Regions from separate parts of the Serratia sp. GW822-FHT06E05 genome, predicted to be linked through region 3. Evidence: predicted binding sites of a transcription regulator. Region 3 holds the regulator's gene; each other region holds the start of a gene.

Region 1 (3,263 bases), on a different contig from region 3:
TGCGAAAGAAATAAGCCCCTTTAATCACTGCGTGTTTTTAAGCTATTTACTCCGCAAAAAAATATTTTATCAATATATATTGAGCTATCCGAAAATCAGACTAGCCTTTAAATGCTGCATGATGACATTGCAGTGGGTTTTTATATCGCGAGCGAATTATATATAACGGAAATGAATTAACCTAATGGAGATGGATATGGATAATTCCCTAAATGGAAAAACCAACGGTTGGGATAGTGTTAATGATTTGCTGAATTACCATAATAGAGGCAATGGTTTAACCATTAATAATAAGCCTTCTTTTGATATAGCAGCGGCAGGCAAGCAAATAGCGCGCAGTGAACAAACCTGGAATGGAACTCACGTCATCGGCCAAGGCGCCACCGTCACTTACTCCTTCCCGGATTGGGATTATAATCAGAGCAATTTAAATGGTCGCTTTGCCAGCCAAGACACCGGCCTTAGCGCCTTTACCGCCGATCAAAAAGCGCAGGCCAAGCTTTCCCTGCAGTCTTGGGCCGATGTGGCGAACCTTAATTTCGTCGAGGTAGCCCCAGGGCAAAAGTCCAACATTACCTTTGGTAATTATGAGGGCGACGGTCAGGCTTATGCGATTAAACCTTTTACCGGCGCAGGTACGGATTATCGCGGGCATAATACCGACGGTCAAAGCTGGTTCAATATTAATTACGACTATGCAGATCCCCGTGATGGTGTTTATGCCAATTTACATCCTGAATTGGGCAACTATGGCCGCCTGAGCATCACCCATGAATTGGGGCACACTTTGGGGTTGGATCACCCAGGGGTTTACAATGCCGGACAAAGCCCGAGTTATGCCAAGGCTACCTACGCCGAAGATACTCGCCAGTTCAGCGTGATGAGCTATTGGGATGAATCTGTCACCGGCGGCGATCACGGCGGTTATTATTCCGCGGCTCCGCTGGTCGATGATATTGCTGCCATTCAGTATTTATATGGTGCCAATACCACCACGCGCACCGGTGACACGGTATATGGATTCAACTCTAATTCCGGCAGAGATTTCTACACCGCGACGGACAGCAGCCAGAAACTGATTTTCTCCGTCTGGGATGCGGGCGGTAACGACACCCTTGATTTCTCAGGGTACTCGCAAGACCAGCGTATTAATCTGACCGAAGGCTCGTTCTCTGACGTTGGCGGATTGAAGGGCAATATTTCCATCGCCGTAGGCGCTGTCATCGAAAACGCCATTGGCGGTTCGGGGAATGATGTCATTGTCGGCAATGACGCCGCCAATATTCTTCAGGGCGGCGCGGGGAACGACGTTATTTACGGTGGCGGTGGGCAGGATCAGTTATCCGGTGGCAGCGGCAGTGATATTTTTGTTTTCTCCGCCGTGAGCGATTCACCGTTCAAATCGCCGGATAAGATCCTCGACTTTGAAACCGGTATCGACAAGATTGACCTCTCTTTCTTTAATCAGGGCGATAACGGTACAGACTTTATTCATTTCGTTGACAGCTTCAGCGGTCAGGCAGGTGAGGCCACGTTGACGTATAATTCACAAAGTGATTTTAGTGAATTGGCATTGAATATAAGTGGTCATGCGACACCGGACTTCCTGGTGAATATCGTAGGCCAGGCAAATACCGCCACTGATTTTATTGTTTAATTCTGTCACGGTGGGCTATGCCCACCGTTTTATTACGGTTTTATTCCCCTGCGTCCCATAACGTCTCTTCGCCACGTCGGCTGCCGTCGCCGCTTTGTAAGGATTTCGTAAGCGGTTTGGAAGTATCTCATCAATGTATTTAATAAGGTTATAACGACGTTGCTTATGGTAAGCATTGTCATTATTATCAATTTACTGAGTCTGCGAAGAAAGACCTTTATTTTAGCATTATTAATTTCTTTTAATCTCTTTAACTCGGTTAAACCCGAGTGGCGAAGCAACTGCGAGCGAATACTAATAATTAATGCAGGGCTAACACATGTGCAGAACTTTTAATTGTCGGGGAATTATCGGGCATTCCGCCTTATGGGGTGCGTTAATCGCCAGTGCCTTTAACGCCAATGCGGAAGTTAAGAAAATATCATTAGAAAAGACCACGCAAAGTGAAGAAGAAATAACGGTAGTGGCGCCGGTTATTGAAAACAAATCGGGGACAATCACCACAATTACCGCGCAAGACATGCAGAAAAAAGGGGGCAATGATTTCGGTTCGATTATGCGCTACGAACCCTTGATCAGTGCCACCGGTGTCAGCGGGGGCTCATCATCGGGGAAAAGCGGTTTCGATCGCAGCGGGTATACCGGTTATAACATCCGTGGCCTGGAGAGCAATCGCGTCGGATTGGACGTCGACGGCATTCCACAGCCTGATGCCACCGGACGCAGCTACGTCAGCCGCGCCGGGCTCAATACCTTTGGCATCGGCAGGGACTATATCGACCCTTACATGTACGGCCAGGTGGAGATCGAATCGGGCGCAACCTCGATTGAACGCAGTAATACTTCTATTGGCGGCGCCGTTTCGTTTTTACCGAAATCAGCCGATCAGTACCTTTCCCCCACCAAACAGACCTACTTTGGTTACCAGAGCGATTACGATTCGTCCAATCGCAGCTGGCACAATGGCATTACCGCCGCTGCGGGCGATGAACAACTGCGCGGGGTGTTTGTTTACAGTCGCCGTGACGGCCAGGAAACGCGCAATAACAGCGGCACCCACCAGGCCTATCCGGCCAACTGGCACACCAATGCGCTGATGGCCTCCGGTATCTGGCAACCGAACGACGAACACAAACTCACGGGCACGGTGGATTACTATGACAAAACCAACCACACCCATTACGACAGTTGGAACTCGGCCGGCAGCGCCATTCTGGGGACCGCCCAACAGCAAAGCAATACGCGCCGTTGGGGAGTGAGCCTGAAAGATGAATGGACGCCGTACAACGATTTTGTCGATACCCTGACCTCAAAAGTCTATTACCAACAGACTCAGGCGCATGACAACACCTATATGCCCACCAGCACTGGCAGCATGGAACGGGTTTACTCCGACTACAACGTCAACACCTATGGTTTTGAAACCCAGATAGCCAAAACATGGGGACGGCACACGCTGAGCGGGGGACTCAATGCAAGGTTGACCGATACCGAGCGACCGTTCCGTGAAGAGCCTGCACCCAGTGCATTTACCGCCATCATGCAGCCGGAGTCCGACAGTCGCAGCTATGTGCTGGGCGGTTATGTGCAGGACAGGATCCAGTTT
Region 2 (3,263 bases), on a different contig from region 3:
GCCCTGGTTCAGCACCACCCTTACCCGCGGGTACAGCGCACGAAACTCCTTAATCACTCCCGGCAGGCTGTAACGCGCCTGCGTATGGGTGGTCGCAATATGCAGCTGGCCGGTGTCGTTGCTGCTGAACACATCCGCCAGTCGGCGGATATTATTGGCATCATTCAGGATGCGTTCCGCCACCACCAACAGCTCTTTACCCGGTTCGGTCATGCCCAATAAACGCTTGCCGCGGCGGATAAATATCTCAATGCCCAGTTCTTCTTCCAGTTCCCGAATATGACGACTGACCCCAGACTGCGAGGTAAATAAAGTATTGGCCACCTCGGTCAGGTTGTAGTTGCAACGCGCCGATTCCCGAATAATTTTTAATTGTTGAAAGTTCATCCACTCCCCCTGACGAGCAATATTGTTAACACCAGTGATACGGAGTCTGGCGGGAGGGGACAAATAAGAAATAACCTTTAGTTATGCATTTTCATGCTAAGTGAATTTTTCACCATTGCAAATTTGCTGTTTTTTAATCTTAAATTATCGAATAGCTTTAAAATTAACAACATAAATATCCACTTTGAAAATGTGGATTAAATGCTTATGCAAAATAAAGTTATTAAATATAGGCATTAGATATATAAACAAAAAAGGCTCAGCAAGCTGAGCCTATCGAAAGCGTCATATGAGCGGGATCAGGCAGTTGCCTCTCCGCCGATAGGGCCGGAGGTATTTTGCTGCAGCCATTGCTGCACGTAGCTGACCAAATCGCCAATACAGTCGTCCTGCATACCGTGGTTTTTCAGCTCGTTATCCAGCGAGAACAGGTACTGGGCGTTAGTTCCCAGCGGCCCGCTGGCGCTGGCGATCAGGGGGGCTATCACCTGATGGCTGGTATCTTCTTCAAACAGCGGGTGCTGCGGGTTCATGACAAACACCAGCGCGGTCACCACTTCACCGTCTGCCAAGGTGAGATCGCACCAGGTCGGCAAATAACAGCCGGTGACCATTTCGCGTTTCCACAGCAGTTCCAGCTCTTCGCGTAGCTTGGCTTCCGGCAGGCGAAACGCAAGACCGGTGGTATGGCCGCCCTCTTTTAACGCCAGCATCCGCCCCGGCTGGTGCAGGGTGCCGCGCCCGGCGGTAAGCCGCAAACAGAAGGCGCGGTGCCAGCCTTGCAGCGTGGCCGGCCGCACCTCTTCGGATTCAAACACCGGGTTCCACATCAGTGAACCGTAGCCGAAGACCCACACCGGGCTGTTATCCGGCCGACGGGATAAAGTACAATCCAACGAGGCCGCCCGCTGCTCTGATGTCAGTAACAGCGACTCCTCAATGGTGCCGAATGCAGTTTTGCAATCCGCATTTTGCAGAAAATCTCGCGTTAACACCTTAACAACCTCCCGGGAATAGGATTGCCCATACTCCCTCGCCACTGTTCAATCTTATTTATTAAGTGCGGAATTATATTAATACAATAATCTTCCCGCGATAATAATGACCTTATTCTTTTCTCAGTGAGCAATCAAGTTTCAAAAGAGCTTTAAAGTGAAAAAGTATTTGTACTCAGCAGCAATAATATTAATTGCCCGCGTAATAGGTTCGGATTTCATGATTTACCGGCGCACAAAGGCGCCGGGGAGCGCCTTACTTTTTGTGCCAGTGGTCGTCATCACCTTTGCGGTAGCTTTGCTTCACCGCCGCCCAGGCTACCTTGTGGGCGGTTTCCTCTCGGCTATCGTCGCCGCGCCGGTCATCTGGATCGCTATATTGATCCCAGGCGCTGTTAAAAGCTTCCTTATAGATCTCTTGCGCATGGGCCGGCAACACGTGTTTGACGTTGTCCGGCAAGGCATTTGTGCTGTTGTAGGGCATCATTTCCTCCCGCAGATATTCAGTGAACCTTAAGCTTAGATGACACCCCCGCCCGCCTCAATTAGCAAACAATTCTCATTATCACATGGCATGTTATACTCCTCGCCAAATGAACATAAGGAGAACCCCGTGACTACCGAAGCCCCACGCTCACGCGCACCCTACCTGATTGCTGTCAGCGCGATTCGCGATGTTACCCCGCACCTGCGCCGCATCACTTTCACCGCCCCGGACCTGCGTTATTACCCGGCAAACGCCGCCGCCGCGCACATCAAGGTTTTCCTGCCGCTCGAAGGCCAGACGCAGCCGGACCTGCCGACGCTGACCGAAAACGGCCCTCGCTGGGCGGCCGATGCGGTTCGTCCGATTGTCCGCACCTATTCGATTCGCGCAGTACGCCCGCAGCTGGCGGAAGTCGACATTGAATTCGCCATTCACGATCACAGCGGCCCGGCGGTTAACTTTGCGCGATCGGCCAAAGCAGGCGATAAAATCGGCATCAGTAACCCGGGCGGTCCTAAACCTATGCTGCCAGAGGCCGATTTCTACTGTCTGGCCGGCGATCCTTCCTCCTTGCCCGCGCTGGCGGCCTTGCTGGAAGGGTTACCGGCACGTAGCGAAGGCCACGCCTTTATCCGCGTCGACACTGCGGCTGACGTTATCGATCTGAAAAAACCGGCAGGCTTCGAACTGAGCTGGATTATCGGCGGCACCGAAAAAACCGCCGAGTTGGTGACGCAATTTTGCTCATTGCCGCTACCTGAGACAAAAATCCAGTATTGGCTGGCCGGGGAAGATCGTTTGGTGGTTGACCTGCGCCGTTACCTGCGCCGCGAGCGCCAATGTGACCGTAATCAGCTTTATGCCGTACCTTACTGGCGTGAGGGGTTAAACGAAGAGGGTTATCATAATAAACGGCATGAAATCATGGACAATATTGACGATTGACTGTGATTTTCCCCTTTATTAATCAAGCAGCGCAGCTACAAACTGCAATTTATGTGCCGTTAATGAAGAAAACTCATCTCACTACGTAAAAGTAAGTAAATAAAACCGCATCCAATGCGGTTTTTTTGTTAACCTAGTCACAGAAAGCAAGCTTTTGCTTTTACAAGTAAAACAACATCACATCATTCCCCGGCACAAGCCTGCGGGTGTATCCTATTATTATTAAATATAAATACATTCTGGATGCGCATAATTGCCCTTAACGGCAGTCAGCGATGACGGGACCACGCTGTTTGAGAAGGAGTACCATCGAAATGAAGTCGCAAAACGATCCTGGCCGATCCAAATCCCGCCACACTGAGTACTCGCTGCTTTTCCCCATCGCCGCCTTGGTGGTGTTGAACCTGTGGGGCAGTACCAGCAATTTCCCGCTGATCGTCGGCATTAAC
Region 3 (3,263 bases):
GTTTAGTGGATCCAACCGATACCTCTAACACCACCTCGGTGCAGTACTTCAACCGCCAAAGCTATCTCAACCCTTGCCTGGATTCATCCAAACGTTTTGTCGACAAGGTGATCGGCGAGATTGCCCAGATGCATAAAGAGGCCGGGCAGTCGCTGAGTACCTGGCACTTTGGCGGTGACGAGGCGAAAAACATCCGGTTAGGTGCTGGTTATACCGATGTGAACAAGCCGGAAGCCGGCAAAGGCGTCATCGATCAGAGCAAAGAAGACAAGCCATGGGCAAAATCTCAGGTCTGCCAGGCGATGATCAAAGATGGCAAGGTCGCCGATATGGAGCACCAGCCAAGCTACTTCGGAGTAGAAGTCAGCCAATTGGTGAAAGCGCATGGGATCGACAGAATGCAAGCCTGGCAGGATGGCCTGAAAGATGCCAAAAACGCCAAGGCCTTTGCTACCCAGCGTGTCGGGGTTAACTTCTGGGATACGCTGTATTGGGGCGGGTTCGACAGTGCCAATGACTGGGCGAACAAGGGCTACGAACTGATCCTTTCAAACCCGGATTATGTCTACATGGACTTCCCGTATGAGGTGAACCCGGACGAGCGTGGTTACTACTGGGGAACGCGTTTCAGCGATGAACAGAAAATGTTCAGCTTTGCGCCAAACAACCTGCCGCAAAACGCCGAAACCTCGGTTGATCGCGATGGTAATCACTTTACCGCCAAGAGCGACAAGCCCTGGCCGGGGGCTTACGGTATTTCCGCGCAGATGTGGAGCGAAACCCAGCGTACCGACGAGCAAATGGAGTACATGATCTTCCCTCGTTCGCTGTCGGTGGCCGAGCGCGCATGGCACCGGGCAGCGTGGGAGCAGGATTACCGGGCGGGCCGGGAGTATAAAGGCGGCGAAACCCACTTCATCGATACCAAGAAGCTGGACCGCGATTGGCTGCGCTTTGCCAACCTGCTCGGTCAGCGTGAGCTGGCAAAACTGGACAAAGGTGGTGTGAACTATCGGTTGCCGGTGCCAGGCGCCCGAGTGGTGGGAGGCAAGCTGGAAGCCAATATTTCGCTGCCGGGACTGGGCATTGAATATTCCACCGACGGCGGCAAGCAGTGGCAGCGTTACGATGCCAAGGCCAAGCCAAGTGTTAGCGGTGAGGTACTGATCCGTGCAGTCAGCCCGGACGGCAAGCGTTATAGCCGCGCCGAGAAAGTGTAACTCCTGAACAACGGCCCGTCTGTTCGCAGGCGGGCCGTTGTTACTTGACCAGGGCAGCGTCCGGCGTAATCGGACATGAATTCGACTATCGGGTGCGTTTTTTCCGGGATTGCCGGTACCTGTTAATACCGAACCAAGCTCTGTTGCTCATCCGCGTGTCGGCGGGTGGGGGAGTGCTGAGAGTGTAAGTGGGAAGCGAGAGAAGTGCTGTAGAGAAGTGCCGCTGCAATTGTTGTATTTAACGTTGTGAACTTTCCCCGGCCTGTCCGGGGATTTTTTATCCTATTATCGCAGGCACAAAAAAACCGCCGTTAAGGCGGTTCTCAATGCCGGTTAGGACATTATTTTTTGTCGTGCAGGGTGTCGTCTTCGCGGCAGTCACCGGTCTCACAGTGGCCGTACAGGTACAGGCTGTGGTTGGTGAGCTTGATGCCGTGTTGTTTGGCGATATCACGCTGACGCACTTCGATAGACTCATCGCTGAATTCGATCACTTTGCCGCAATCCAGGCAAATCAGGTGATCGTGGTGATGTTGCTGGGTCAATTCGAACACGGACTTGCCGCCTTCGAAGTTGTGACGGGTCACAATGCCGGCATCATCAAATTGGTTCAGTACGCGGTAAACCGTAGCCAGGCCAATTTCTTCGCCCATATCTATCAGTTTTTTGTACAGATCTTCCGCACTGACGTGATGGCATTCCGGATTTTGCAGTACTTCCAGGATTTTGAGTCGCGGAAGCGTGACTTTTAAGCCGGCCTTCTTCAATGCGGTGTTGTTGTCAGTCATGCGGATTCAGTCCTGTTACTATGCTAATCAAGTTGAGGCGTTCTCGCCTTTGGCATCGGTCGGCACAAAGAGTTAATTGCGTCTCATTATAGAACCGGTTGCTCTAAATGGAAACCGCCGGTTGTTAACAAAGCTATAATTGCACAATTGCATGTTATACATGCAACGTCTTGATGAATGGGATAAACCGAAAACTCAGTCTACCTTGATGGTGTGGGAAGTTACAAATCTGTAGCTTCTATTGCAGTAATTTGTACTGCCAATGATGGCCCTGCCGGCACACTATGCACTTTGCAGGGCTTTTGTTCAACCTTTGGCGTTACCCGACGATTTCGGCCAGGCTCAGCTCTTCGACGATTTGTTTTACCCAGCCTTCAACACGTTCGTTGGTCAGCTCAGGTTGGCGATCTTCGTCAATGGCCAGGCCGATGAAATGGCTGTCGTTGGCCAAGCCTTTGGACGCTTCAAAGTGGTAACCCTTGGTTGGCCAGTGGCCTACGATCGCGGCGCCACGCGGTTCAATGATGTCGCGAATGGTACCCATCGCATCACAGAAATACTCTGCGTAGTCTTCCTGATCGCCACAGCCGAACAGCGCAACCAGCTTGCCGTTGAAGTCAATTTCTTCCAGCGTTGGGAAGAAATCGTCCCAGTCGCACTGCGCTTCGCCGTAGTACCAGGTTGGGATACCGAGCAGCAGGATATCGAAAGCTTCCAGATCTTCTTTGCTGCTTTTGGCGATGTCATGAATTTCAGCTACCTCTTTACCAAACTGCTGCTGAAGAATTTTCTGGATCATCTTGGCAATGTTTTCGGTATTGCCAGTGTCGCTGCCAAAGAAAATGCCTACATTAGCCATATCGCGTATAACCTTTAAATTCAATAAATTGCATTCACGATGTTAGCGTTGACTACGATAACACCGATTAAAATGATGCCATGGCAAGAGATTATCTCTTACCGGTAAGTGCGTATCATGCCAGAAATTTACCCCGGGTATTTATCACTTTAATGCGATGCCGGGTGGAATAAAGCGGTGTTGATCGGGCGTCATCCTTAACGCCGCGCCGCATGTGCGGCTGCAATGATCAATGTTCTGGCTGCTCGTCCGCCAGTTGTGCCAGCAGCATTTGCTCAATAAGCTCGCTGCGGCTGATATTACGCTGTTCCGCCAGTTTGTTCAGGGCGTCCACCGCATCCGCATTGATCTTCAGTTCCACACGCCGTAAGCCACGGACTTTATCGCGTCGAAGCT

What was found. The regulator Fur, encoded in region 3, represses iron uptake genes when iron is present. The targets are predictions, from matches to a motif close to ATAATAATGAGAACNACTATCAA.
Region 1: a site for Fur is predicted at 1,823-1,845, ahead of AC1RKC_RS01735 (TonB-dependent receptor domain-containing protein). Genes of this name have one in related genera too.
Region 2: a site for Fur is predicted at 1,929-1,951, ahead of AC1RKC_RS08765 (siderophore-interacting protein). Genes of this name have one in related genera too.

Annotation. Positions count from the first base shown of each region.
Region 1 is NZ_JBXALM010000001.1:394,157-397,419, reverse strand. Features, by position in the region: gene AC1RKC_RS01740 (serralysin family metalloprotease) at 197-1,657, shown strand; gene AC1RKC_RS01735 (TonB-dependent receptor domain-containing protein) at 1,977-3,263, shown strand, end outside.
Region 2 is NZ_JBXALM010000002.1:245,397-248,659, forward strand. Features, by position in the region: gene cbl (HTH-type transcriptional regulator Cbl) at 1-387, opposite strand, end outside; gene AC1RKC_RS08755 (gamma-glutamylcyclotransferase) at 687-1,382, opposite strand; gene chaB (putative cation transport regulator ChaB) at 1,639-1,866, opposite strand; gene AC1RKC_RS08765 (siderophore-interacting protein) at 1,996-2,814, shown strand; gene chaA (sodium-potassium/proton antiporter ChaA) at 3,129-3,263, shown strand, end outside.
Region 3 is NZ_JBXALM010000007.1:45,886-49,148, reverse strand. Features, by position in the region: gene AC1RKC_RS16450 (beta-N-acetylhexosaminidase) at 1-1,220, shown strand, start outside; gene fur (ferric iron uptake transcriptional regulator) at 1,562-2,008, opposite strand; gene fldA (flavodoxin FldA) at 2,328-2,867, opposite strand; gene ybfE (LexA regulated protein) at 3,097-3,263, opposite strand, start outside.